Regions from separate parts of the Mesorhizobium sp. KR1-2 genome, predicted to be linked through region 1. Evidence: riboswitches for the same ligand, from Rfam matches in the RefSeq annotation. Region 1 holds a riboswitch; each other region holds the start of a gene.

Region 1 (2,951 bases):
CGGTGAGGTCGACGTTCGACAGGATGGGCGCGCCGCGGGCGATCGAGCCGAGATTTGTGGCTTCCAGGATCATCGGGCGCGCCGTCCGCGGATGAGGATCGCGGCAAAGGCCGGTGCGCCCACCAGGGCGGTGATGACACCGATGGGCAGGACCTGGCCCTTGATGATCGTTCTGGAGAGCACGTCGGCGGCGATGAGGAAGGCCGCGCCGATGAGCGCCGTGGCGGGGCCGAGCCGGCCGTGCCGAACGCCGACCAGGAAGCGCGCCGCATGGGGAATGACGAGGCCGACGAAGCCGATCGAGCCGACGATGCTGACCATCACCGCCGTCACCAGGGCGGTGATGCCGATCAGCGTGACCTGGACGGTCCGCACTGGCACGCCGAGCGAGGCGGCCGATTCCGATCCGAAGGCGAAGGCGTCGAGCGCGCGGGCATACCAGATGCAAGCGAGGAGCCCGAGAAGGGCGACCGGCACCGCCAGCCAGACATCGGGCCAGCGCGCGCCGCTCAAATTGCCGAGCAGCCAGAACATGATGCCTCTTGCCTGCTCGGCATTGGCGGACTTGGTGATGATGAAGGAGGTCAGCGCGTTGAAGAGCTGTGAGCCGGCAATGCCTGCGAGCACGATCTGGCCGGTGCCGTGAAGCGTCACGCCGCCGCCCGCGGCCCGGGCCAGGACCGCCACCAGCAGGAAGGCCGCGACGGCACCGGCAAAGGCGCCGAGCGACATGGAGATCGCGCCGGCGCCAAGGCCAGCGACGGTCACCATCACCGCGCCGGTTGAAGCTCCAGCCGAGATGCCGAGCAGATACGGGTCGGCCAGGGCGTTCCGCAGCAGCGACTGCAGCACCATGCCGGAGATCGCCAGTCCCGAGCCACAGCAGGCGGCAACGATGGCGCGCGGCAGGCGGTAGTTCCAGATGATCCCCATCTCGATGGGATCGAGCACATAGGCCGTGCCAAAAATCTTGTTGGCCAGCGTCTGCAGCACCACACCGACGGTGATGGGGGTCTCGCCGATGCATGTGCCGGCAAGGATCGCGGCCGCGAGCGCAAGGAAACCCAATATCCCCCGGCCGAGCCGGGAGATCTGCGCTTGTCGGACAAAAGCCAGGCTCACTTCGCCAGTCCGAATTTCTCGAGTGAGTCGGCGAGGGCCTCGATGCCGGAGACCGTGCGGATGGTCGCGTCCATCGCGTGGGCGTCCATGACGACGATGCGGTTGTTCTTGACCGCATCCATCTGGCTGGCGACCGGATCGGTCTTCAGGAATTCGAGCTTCTTCTCGTAGTCGTCGGCCGGGAAGCGCCGGCGATCCATCCTGGCGATGACGATGATCGTCGGATTGGCCTTGGCGATGGTTTCCCAGCCGACCACCGGCCACTCTTCGTCCGACCCGGCGATGTTCCTGATGCCGAGCTTGTCCATCATGTAGGCCGGCGCCCCCTTGCGCCCTGCGACATAGGGATCGATGTCCATCTCCGCGCTGGAGAACCAGAACACGGCCGATACATCCTTGAGGTTGAGCGCCTTGGCGCGCTCGACCGCGGCGGCTTCGCGCTTGGTCAGGTCGGCGACGAGTTCCTCACCCTTGTCCTGCATGTCGAAAATGGTGGCCAGCTCCCGCACGCCCTGATGGATCGCCGCGGTCGAAAACAACTCGCTGCGGGTGCCGTCAACGCCTATCGTGTTATCTTTCGCGACGCAGTCCGTCGGCAGCACATAGGTGGGGATGCCGACATCGTGGAACTGCGTGCGGGTGGCGACAATGCCGCTCGGCCCGACATGCCATTCGAACTGCACGGCCACCAGGTCCGGACGCTTGGCGACCACGCTCTCGAAGCTCGGGTCGTTGTCGGCCAGCCGCTCGATCTTGTCGTTGATCGCCTTGAACTGCGGCAGCACTTCGGTGAACCAGACCGAGGTGCCGGAGACCTTGTCGCCGAGGCCGAGAGAGTAAAGAACTTCGGTCGCCGCCTGGCCGACCGTGACAGCGCTTGCGGGCGCCTTGTCGAAGGCGATCTTCTCCCCGCAGTTTTCGAGGGTCAGCGGATATTTGGTGGGCTCGGCCGCAGCAGTGGCCGTAAGGAATGCAAGGCTGGCGGCAGCAAGTGCCAGGCGCGAAGCTGTCATGACGCGAAGATCTCCGATCTGTGGGTGGCCGGGATCGAAGGATTCGGGTCAGCACGACGATGATCGCTCACGCCCGAATGGGCATGACGCAACTGCAATCCACCTGTGGTGTACGACATCGACAAACCTCCCCGGACATCCCCGCCCGGCGCGTTGAGTTTACAGGTGTCGGTAGGTCTCCTGACTGACGGGTCATGGTCCTTCTCGGCCTTCCCGGGCAGATACCCAGTGGCATTTTTGAGAAGGTACTAACCGCCTACAGTTGCGGGGGCAGTTTCGTTTCGCGGGTCAAGCCGCGGCGAATTCCCTGTTATTCCCTTGCGGGAACCGACGCATGGTTCCTAGCGGATTGCTTCGCCCGCATCAAGTCACTGAAATGGCGTGGAAAATGGCGACCTTTTTCCTTGGTCTTCGCCCGATCGCGAAGGAAACCGTCGGAAATTCATTGCCTGACACTGATCTGGCCTTCGAGCCATTCGCGGCCCGACTGCCGCGACCAAAGGTCCCGCCCGATGGCTAGGGGGCAGGGAGCCATCACAAGGCATGCCGCAAGACAAAAAGGCGCGCAAGATAGCTGTGCACATCGACCGTGGCGCAGGTCACTTCGTGCAGCCTGTCAACTGGTTCTCTTTCGATTGGGAACACTCCCTTTTCCTTAACCTCTACATTTTTCACAACGCAGGTGCGGCCGGTTTTGTCTGTGAGCTTGGCGTCATAGGTGCCGGCCGGCGTGTCCTTGATGACCAATCTTTCGTCGTGGTCGACGGAGCCATCGGGATCGTTCTTCGTCTGGTTCTTTCCCCAATCCTCGGTCCC
Region 2 (2,951 bases), on a different contig from region 1:
GGTCTCGGTCCAGACATGAGTGAGTTCGGCAAGATCGTAGTCGACGCCTTCCACCGCATCCTTGTGCACCAGCCACTTCGTCGTCACCGCCGTTTCAGTGGCACTGATGGGCAGCACGCGGAAGGTAACCGCGTGGTCGCCCAGCACGTGGTTCCACGTCGTCGGGTAGTGATAGAGCAGCAGCGAGCCGATACGGTCGGCCGAGACGCTGTCGGACAGGTTGCGCTGCACTGCGCGCTTGCCGGTCATGGTGTAGCTGACGGCATCGCGCAGCAGCGGCGTGCGCGTGGCGCGGTACTGGCCGGCGGCATCGATGCGGAATTTGCTCGGCAGACCGGCCGCCTCGCATTTCTGCCAGTGCGCCACCATCTCCGGGTCGCTGTCGGCGCCATTGACGCCGGTCACGTTCGGCGCCTCGGGGAAGGTCTTGCACAGTTCGGGATGGTTGCCGGCGCAGTGGTAGCACTCGCGGTTGTTTTCCCACACCAGCTTCCAGTTGCCCTTTTCGATGATGGTAGTTTCGTGGGCGACCTTGGCGTCGCGCAACCGGTGCGGCAGGAGGTAGGGTTCGACCATAACCCGCATCGGCGCAAAGTCGGCCGGCTCGTCGGCCAGACAGATGAAGACGTAGCCGCCCACGCTTTCGCAGGCGACGGGCTTGAGGCCAAAGCCGCTGGCGTCGAAATCCGGCCCCATCTGGCGGGCGAACAGCAGGCGGCCGTCAAGCTCGTAGGTCCACTGGTGATAGGGGCAGACGAGCTTCGCCGCCGTGCCCTTGTGAGCGGTGCACACGCGGCTGCCGCGATGGCGGCAGGAGTTGTGGAAGGCGCGGATGTCACCGTTCTGGTCGCGAACGACCACCACCGGGAAATCGCCGATCTGGACGGTCATGTAGCTGCCGGTCTTGGGCAGCTCGCAGTCGTGGCCGACAAACAGCCAGTCGCGATACCAGATCAGCTCCATGTCGAGTTTGAAATAGTCGGGGTCGATGTAGAAGGGCTGCTCAAGGCTGAAGCCGTCACGGCGGCTGCGGATCTGCCTCAGCATTTCGGTGCGTGTATCCATGTCCTGTCCTCGCTTTGCTGGCGCACAAGGACTGAACTGGTGGTGATTTCAGGGGAGGAAGATTGCGCTCACAGCCAGGCAAGGCTGCCGACGCGCAACGCTCCGCCACTTGACCGCCCACCGCGATCAGTCGGGTTCAAACGACATCAGGCTGGTTTCCGGGCTGAGGAGTTGGTCCTGCAGGACCGTCACGGACACCTTCCCAGGCATTTCGCCCAGTGGTCTCCCGCCATGACACACTCCACCACCGTTGCGGGGGCAGCGCCGGATTCTAACCGGCTTCCCAATTCTCCGGACCCGTTTCCGGGGCCGGCACCTGAAGTATCCCGATTAGAGCATCGGACAGCGGGGGGTGGCGCACGCGAATGCGACATGTCCCAAACGCAAAGACGACAGTGCAAAAGATGTGATCGCGACGAAGCGATGGCGTGTGCCGCGCCAAGCGGCAGCGCAACACACGAGCGCGCGGCCAGGTCCGGCCGCGCTTCGGAGTGTCGAGAAAATGTTTGGAAAAGTGGGCGACCGGCGGCTGACGCACGCGTGATCTCGCTGACCGTGCTCGGCATTCTCAGCCGCGACCTGTGGCGCTGGAACCGCTCGCGGCGCCGCGAGGCGCTGGCGTGGCCGCGCCCTTCGCCTGAACACCCGAAAGACTATTCCTCAGAACTGATTGGCCATGCTGGGCCGCATGCAATCCCGCAGCCTTCGCACCTCCCAAAAAGAATGAACCCGGCAAGAATTCCTTCTTGCCGGGTTCTTTGTTGGTGGCTTGGGATCAGGCCTTGACCTGAGCCAGCGCCGCGTCGAGCGACGTGCGGAGCGCGGCGACGATGTCGTCGACCTGCGCCTTGGTGATGATGAGCGGCGGGCAGAAGGCGATCGAGTCGCCCATGGCGCGGGAGATCACGCCGTTCTGCTGCAGCTGGCCGTTGACCAGCGCGCCCAGCGCACCGACCTGGCCCCACGGCGCCTTGGTCGCCTTGTCGGCCACCGTCTCGATCGCCGCGATGAGACCGACGCCGCGCACTTCGCCGACCAGCTCGTGCGAAGCCAGCTCGCGCAGGCGCTGCTGCATGTAGGCGCCGACCTCGCGAGCGTTATCGACCAGGTTGCGCTCCTCGATCAGGCGGATGTTTTCCAGCGCGACCGCAGCCGCGACCGGATGACCGCCGGCGGTGAAGCCGTGACCGAAGGTGCCGATGCGGTTGCTTTCGTCGGCGATCGGCTCGAACACGCGATCGTTGATCATCAGCGCCGAGATCGGCAGGTAGGACGAGGACAGCTGCTTCGACATGACCATGATGTCGGGCCGCATGCCCATGGTCTGCGAGCCGAACATCTCGCCGGTGCGGCCGAAGCCGCAGATGACCTCGTCGGCCACCAGCAGGATGTCGTACTTGGCCAGCACCGCCTGGATCTTCTCCCAGTAACCGGCCGGCGGCACAACGACGCCGCCCGCGCCCATCACCGGCTCGCCGATGAAGGCGGCAACGGTTTCCGGGCCCTCGGCCAGGATCAGCTTCTCCAGGTCGTCGGCAAGCCGCGTCGTGAACTGGTCCTCGCTCTCGCCCGGCAGCGCCTCGCGCCAGTAGTGCGGGCAGGAGGTGTGCAGGACATTGGCGATCGGCAGGTCGAAGGAGATCTGGTTGTTCGGCAGGCCGGTGAGGCTGGCCGAGGCGATGGTGACGCCGTGATAGCCGCGCTTGCGGCTGATGATCTTCTTGCGCTGCGGCTGGCCGAGCGCATTGGAGCGATACCAGATCATCTTCATGGCCGTGTCGTTGGCCTCGGACCCGGAGTTGGTGAAGAAGGCCTTGCTCATCGGCACGGGGGCCATCGTCACCAGCTTTTCAGCCAGGTCGATGACGACCGAATGCGACTTGTGG
Region 3 (2,951 bases), on a different contig from region 1:
CGGCCTGCTTACCTGGCGCTATCTGCCGAAATCGATGTGACGTCGTGGGCGGCGTGCTGGCCGCCCACCCATTGATGGAAGCGATGCAGCTCGTATTCCTCTGGCATCAAAACACCGGCCTGGTGCCGCAGCGAGTGCAGGCCCTTCTGATTGAGTTCGCAGGCGGCGGCATCCTCCTCCAGCACGCGGGCCCCAAAGTCGACGATATTCTCCAGGTTGGCGCCCTCCGATGTCAGCGCATCCGCAGGAAACAGCCATTCGGCGGTAAGCTCGGTCTGTTCGGGGCCGAGGGGCATCAGCCGCACGGTGCGCACATAATCGACATGGCCGACTATGAACATGGACGGCAGGTGCATTGCATAGGTCTGGCCGGCGGCGCGCTCGGCCTCCGTCAGTGAACCGAAAACCGGGCCGTGAACGCGACCGTCCTCCGACCAGGTTTCGGCGCCCGCCCGAAGTCCGCCCGCAAATTCGGGGGCGTCGTTGTCGGCATGCAGCGCCCAGTCGGGATCGTCATGGCGCGCCATCAGCCCGCGGCCGTAGATCGGAACGAGGTGGGACAGGTTCTTGTGCACGCCCGGACAGTGCAGGCACTCGTTGAAGTTTTCCCAGAAAACCTTCCAATTGCAGTTCAGCACTTTGCGCAGGACATGGCCGGTGGCGAGTTCTTCCAAGGGCCAGTTGGTAAGGTCGCCGGAGCCGGGATCGAAACTTTCCGCGGCGGAACCGGCGGCATCCTCGGTGAGATTGACGAAGACGAAGCCGCGCCAGAGCGAAATCGCGACCGGATAGAGCGGGTAATCGGCCTTGTCGAAGCCAGCCGGAAGCGTCTTGGAGGGGATGCGCACCAATTCGCCGCGCAAGGAATAGGACCAGGCGTGGTAGGGACAGGTCAGCAGCCTGCTCTTCAGGCGGCCCTCGTTTTCGCGGCACAACTGTGAGCCGCGGTGCCGGCAGGTGTTGTGGAAGGCACGCAAGATTCCGCTTTCGTCGCGTATGACGAGGACCTGCTGAGTGCCGATCGTGAAGACCCGATAGGCTTGAGGCTGGGCGATGTCGGCCTCGCGGCAGAGCATCATCCAGTTGCGATACCAAATCGCTTCAAGATCTCGCCGATATTCCGCTTCGTCCCAATAGGAGCGGGCCGGCAGCGTCGTCTCGGCGGACCGCAGCCCATTGTAGGGATCGCTGTGTTCGATGTCGGCTCGCATAGCGCTACTCCCGGTCGACCGCACAAAACGGACACTGGCAAACGTCGATTGTCAATCATCATGCAAATGGCGGCGATTTGGCCGCTGGCAAGGACTTGTGCATTTGCGACCTCGATGGCCGCCAAAAGGGCGGGAATATGGTTTGCCGGGCGTGACGATTCTCCGTATAGTCGCGGCCGTCGTCGGTTCCGGACGGAACAAGAGGGAATGCGGTGCGGGCATTTTTTGTGCCCAAAGCCGCGGCTGCCCCCGCAACTGTATGCGGAGAGCCCTCCCCAAATGCCACTGAGGGTTACCTCGGGAAGGCGGGGAAGGGTGCAGACCCGCAAGCCAGGAGACCTGCCGGCGACGAAGACAACGCTAGATGCCCTCGGGTGGAGGGTGAAAGGACTTTAAAATGAACACGATTTCTTCGACGCTCGGCGCTTCTGCAAGCTCTTCCTCGCGCGCCACGCAGCTCGCGCTTTCCGCGCTGCTCGGCCTGTTCGTGATCGGCTTCGTCGGCTTCTCGCACATGGAAGTCGTCCACAACGCCGCCCACGACTACCGCCACTCGCTCGCGTTCCCCTGCCATTAAAAGGGGCTTCCAATGACTGTGTTTCGCAACGTCGTGTTCATCGCGGCGATCGCTGGGCTATTGTCCGGCATGGTCATGGCTGGGATGCAAACCTTCGCGACGGTTCCGCTGATTCTTCAGGCTGAGGTCTATGAAGAGGCTGCTGGCGGGCACGACCATGGTTCGGCACACAATATGCCAGGCATGGAGATGAGTGCCTCGGCGACCGCAGAAGCCGCTGCGCCCGCCGAGGAGGAAGAAGCCTGGGCGCCGGCTGACGGCCTCGAGCGCTTCAGCTTCACCGCGCTTGCCAATATCGTCACCGGCATCGGCTTCGCGCTGGTTCTGGTAGCCGTGTCCGAAATGGCGGGCGGCATTGCGGGCTGGCGTCAGGGCGTTTTCTGGGGCTTTGCGGGCTTTGCCGTGTTCACGCTGGCGCCGGGCCTCGGCCTGCCGCCGGAATTGCCGGCCATGCCAGCCGCCGACCTTGCCGCCCGCCAGGTCTGGTGGATCGGCACGGCCGTCGCCACGGCTGCTGGTCTTGGCCTGATCGCCTCCCGCAACTCGCTGGCCTTCTCGCTGCTCGGCGTGGCGCTGATCGTGGCACCGCACGTCATCGGTGCGCCGCAGCCGGCAAGCCACGAAACGCCCATTCCGGAAAGCCTGCACCACCAGTTCGTGGTCGCAGTCAACGTCACCAACCTGATTTTCTGGGTGGTGCTCGGGGCGCTGGTCGGCATCGTGCGTGGCCGCTTCACCGGAACGGCAAAAAGCCTGCGCGACAGCTTTGCCTGACGCCAGCACATTGACGCTGCTGCTCGGCGGCGCGCGCTCCGGCAAGAGCGCGCATGCCGAGCAGCTGGCGACCGGCTTTCCGGCGCCGTGGACCTACATCGCCACTGCCCAGGCCTATGACGACGAGATGGTGGAGCGCATCGCGCTGCACCGCGCCCGCCGCGTCGAGGGCTGGGAAACGCTCGACGCCCCGCTCGATCTCGTTGGCGCAATCGAGAGCGTGCCCGACGGCCGCCCGCTGCTTGTCGACTGCCTGACGCTATGGCTCTCCAATCATCTCCTGGCCGAACACGATCTCGAGCGTGAAAGCGAGCGTCTCGCCGAGGTGCTGGGCAAGCCGCGCGGACCATGGTTCGTCGTGGCCAATGAGGTCGGCCTCGGTATCGTGC
Region 4 (2,951 bases), on a different contig from region 1:
CATGCTGCAACGCGGCGAGGGTTAGCGCAGCCGGTCCGGCGAAGCAAGTCAAACGTTGGCAAAACGGTGACTGCGTCAATCGCTTTTGCGCGATTGACCCCTCACAAGGCACATTTAAATTCCATACTTTTTTTCTCCACTTTTCCTCCTGACACAATTCGGGTTGCAACATTGCTAGCCTTGAGCGCCAATCCGATTCCCGGCCAAAGCGAGCAATTGCAACATCATGTGGCGGAACGAACGACCATGAAGGACAGGATTTCGCTCAAGCTGGCGCGACGCATAGCGCTGGCCGCACAGGGCTTCGCTGATTCCCGGCCCGCCGGCCCCATCGACCGGAGGCATCTGAACAAGGTGCTTTCACGCATCGGCCTGTTGCAGATTGATTCCGTCAGCGTCGTGGTGCGCGCGCACTACATGCCGCTGTTTTCGCGGCTCGGCTCCTACCCGCGCGACCTGCTCGACAAGGCGGCCAATTCCAAAAAGCGCTCGCTGTTCGAATATTGGGCGCATGAGGCCTCGTTCCTGCCTGTGGAAACCTACCCGCTGCTGCGCTGGCGCATGGAGCGCGCCTCTCGCCATAAGGAAATGTATACCGGCCTCGCCAAATGGGCACAGCAGAACAAGCGGCTCATCGACGACATCTATAGCGAGGTCGTCGCACGCGGCCCCGTCGCCGCCTCGGATATCGATGGCGCAAAAGGCTCCGGCGGCTGGTGGGGCTGGAGCGACGAAAAGCACGCCTTCGAATGGCTGTTCTGGGCGGGGCGCATCACCACCGCCTCCCGGCGCGGGTTCGAGCGCCTCTACGACCTGCCCGAACGCGTGCTGCCGGCCGCCATATATAATGCAGCCGTGCCGCAGGCCGCCGACGCGCACCGCGAACTGTTGCGCATCTCGGCGCGTGCGCTCGGCATCGCGACGGTCGGCGACCTGCGCGACTATTTTCGTCTCTCGCCCGCCGACGTGAAGGGGCGCGTGGAAGAACTGGTCGAATCGGGCGAGCTTCTGCCGGTGCGCGTGGAGGGCTGGAGCCAGCAGGCCTATCTGCACACGGGTGCGCGCATGCCGCGCAAGGTGGAGGCCCGCGCGCTGCTGGCCCCATTCGACCCGGTCGTGTGGGAACGCTCCCGCGCCGAGCGCCTGTTCTGCTTCCGCTATCGCATCGAGATCTACACGCCGGCCGCCAAGCGGCAATACGGCTACTACGTCCTGCCCTTCCTGCTCGGCGACACGATTGCCGCGCGCATCGACCTGAAGGCCGACCGGCCCGCCGGCGTGCTGCGCGTGCAAGCCGCCTATGCCGAACCCGGCGCGCCCGCTCACACCGCCGAGGCGCTTGCCGACGAACTTCGCTTGATGGCGCAATGGCTGGAGCTGGAGCGCATCGAGGTGGTACCGGCTGGCGACCTTGCACCGGCGCTCAAGGACACGCTGGCGTCGTAACCGCGCGTTGACAGGACAACGCGCCCCCGCCTAAATTCGCCGCGACGGTCCCCTCTCCGCAAAGGGAGGGGCCAAGAGGGAATGCGGTGCGGGGACAAATCCCAATTCCGCAGCTGTACCCGCAACTGTAAGCGAAGAGCCGAAGGCCGACAGCCACTGGAATTTTTCCGGGAAGGCGGCGCGAGGCGACGAGGCGCGAGCCAGGAGACCTGCCGTCTAAACGAAATCCGACCGCCCGGCGGGTGTCCTGGGCAAGGAGCATGATTCTAGTGAAGACCGAAGCTGACCCGACAGCACTGGCCGAGGATGTCCGTGATTTGGATGTCTCCGACGTCACCGTTGTCGTCTGTTCATCCTGCCGGGACGAAACCGGCTCCGACGCCCGCCCCCGCGCCGGCGAATTTCTGGCGCAGGGCGCAGCACACGCCGCGACCAACGAAAATATCCGCGTGCGCCAGGTCGAGTGCCTCGGCAACTGCAAGCGCCGCCTCAGCGCCGCTTTGCTGCGCGAGGGCTGCTGGAGCTACGTCTTCGGCGACCTGACGACCGAAAGCGGGCCGGACCTGATCACCGGCGCAAAACTATTCGCCACCGCGACCGACGGCATCCTGCCCTGGCGCGGCCGTCCCGACAGCCTCAAGCGCGGCCTTGTCGCGCGTATTCCCCCTCTTGCGATAGTAAAGGACATTTCATGACCGCCTCCGCGACCCGCGTTCCCTGCACCGTCGTCACCGGCTTTCTCGGCGCCGGCAAGACCACGCTGATCCGCAACATCCTCGAAAACGCCAACGGCAAGCGCTTGGCGCTCATCGTCAACGAATTCGGCGATGTCGGCGTGGACGGCGAAATCCTGAAGAGCTGCGGCATCGACGCCTGCCCGGAGGAAAACATCGTCGAGCTGGCAAACGGCTGCCTGTGCTGCACCGTGGCCGACGATTTCGTGCCGGCGCTGGACGAGATCCTGTCGCGTGAGCCGAAGGTGGACCACATCCTGATCGAGACCTCGGGTCTGGCGCTGCCCAAGCCGCTGGTGCAAGCCTTCCAGTGGCCTTCGGTGAAGAGCCGCGTGACCGTCGACGGCGTCGTGGCCGTGGTCGACGGCGCAGCCCTTGCCGCCGGCCATGTGGCCTCCGACATGGACGCCCTGCAGGCGCAGCGCGAGGAAGACGAAACGCTCGATCACGACGATCCGGTCGAGGAAGTGTTCCAGGACCAGGTTGCCTGCGCCGACCTCATCATCCTGTCCAAGAGCGACCTGATCGACGCGGACGGCAGCGCCCGTGCCCATGCGACGATCGGCGAGCATCTTGCGCGCGCGGTGAAGGTTGTGCCGAGCGCGCACGGCAAGGTCGATCCGTCCGTGATGCTCGGCCTCGGCCTCGCGGTCGAGGACGACATCGAAAACCGCAAGACCCTGCATGACGGCATGCTCGACCACGAGCACGACGATTTTGACAGCTTCATCGTGGAACTGCCGGCCATCGCCAGCCCCGAGGACCTGGCAA

Evidence for each region. A riboswitch is a leader RNA that binds a small molecule or an ion and turns the genes downstream of it on or off. The one in region 1 is predicted to bind cobalamin.
Region 2: another riboswitch for cobalamin. It lies ahead of ABLE85_RS16680 (aromatic ring-hydroxylating dioxygenase subunit alpha); the one in region 1 lies ahead of ABLE85_RS17390 (ABC transporter substrate-binding protein).
Region 3: another riboswitch for cobalamin. It lies ahead of ABLE85_RS05890 (CbtB-domain containing protein); the one in region 1 lies ahead of ABLE85_RS17390 (ABC transporter substrate-binding protein).
Region 4: another riboswitch for cobalamin. It lies ahead of ABLE85_RS06350 (DUF1636 family protein); the one in region 1 lies ahead of ABLE85_RS17390 (ABC transporter substrate-binding protein).

Annotation. Positions count from the first base shown of each region.
Region 1 covers NZ_JBDZDS010000009.1:836-3,786, forward strand. The annotation lists gene ABLE85_RS17380 (ABC transporter ATP-binding protein) at 1-73, opposite strand, end outside; gene ABLE85_RS17385 (iron ABC transporter permease) at 70-1,122, opposite strand; gene ABLE85_RS17390 (ABC transporter substrate-binding protein) at 1,119-2,135, opposite strand; cobalamin riboswitch at 2,288-2,482, opposite strand; gene ABLE85_RS17395 (hypothetical protein) at 2,670-2,951, opposite strand, start outside.
Region 2 covers NZ_JBDZDS010000008.1:108,666-111,616, reverse strand. The annotation lists gene ABLE85_RS16680 (aromatic ring-hydroxylating dioxygenase subunit alpha) at 1-1,065, opposite strand, end outside; cobalamin riboswitch at 1,197-1,400, opposite strand; gene ABLE85_RS16675 (aspartate aminotransferase family protein) at 1,841-2,951, opposite strand, start outside.
Region 3 covers NZ_JBDZDS010000002.1:348,373-351,323, reverse strand. The annotation lists gene ABLE85_RS05900 (MFS transporter) at 1-40, shown strand, start outside; gene ABLE85_RS05895 (aromatic ring-hydroxylating dioxygenase subunit alpha) at 9-1,211, opposite strand; cobalamin riboswitch at 1,378-1,573, shown strand; gene ABLE85_RS05890 (CbtB-domain containing protein) at 1,609-1,788, shown strand; gene ABLE85_RS05885 (CbtA family protein) at 1,801-2,562, shown strand; gene cobU (bifunctional adenosylcobinamide kinase/adenosylcobinamide-phosphate guanylyltransferase) at 2,555-2,951, shown strand, end outside.
Region 4 covers NZ_JBDZDS010000002.1:445,834-448,784, forward strand. The annotation lists gene ABLE85_RS06345 (winged helix-turn-helix domain-containing protein) at 247-1,446, shown strand; cobalamin riboswitch at 1,475-1,678, shown strand; gene ABLE85_RS06350 (DUF1636 family protein) at 1,743-2,141, shown strand; gene cobW (cobalamin biosynthesis protein CobW) at 2,138-2,951, shown strand, end outside.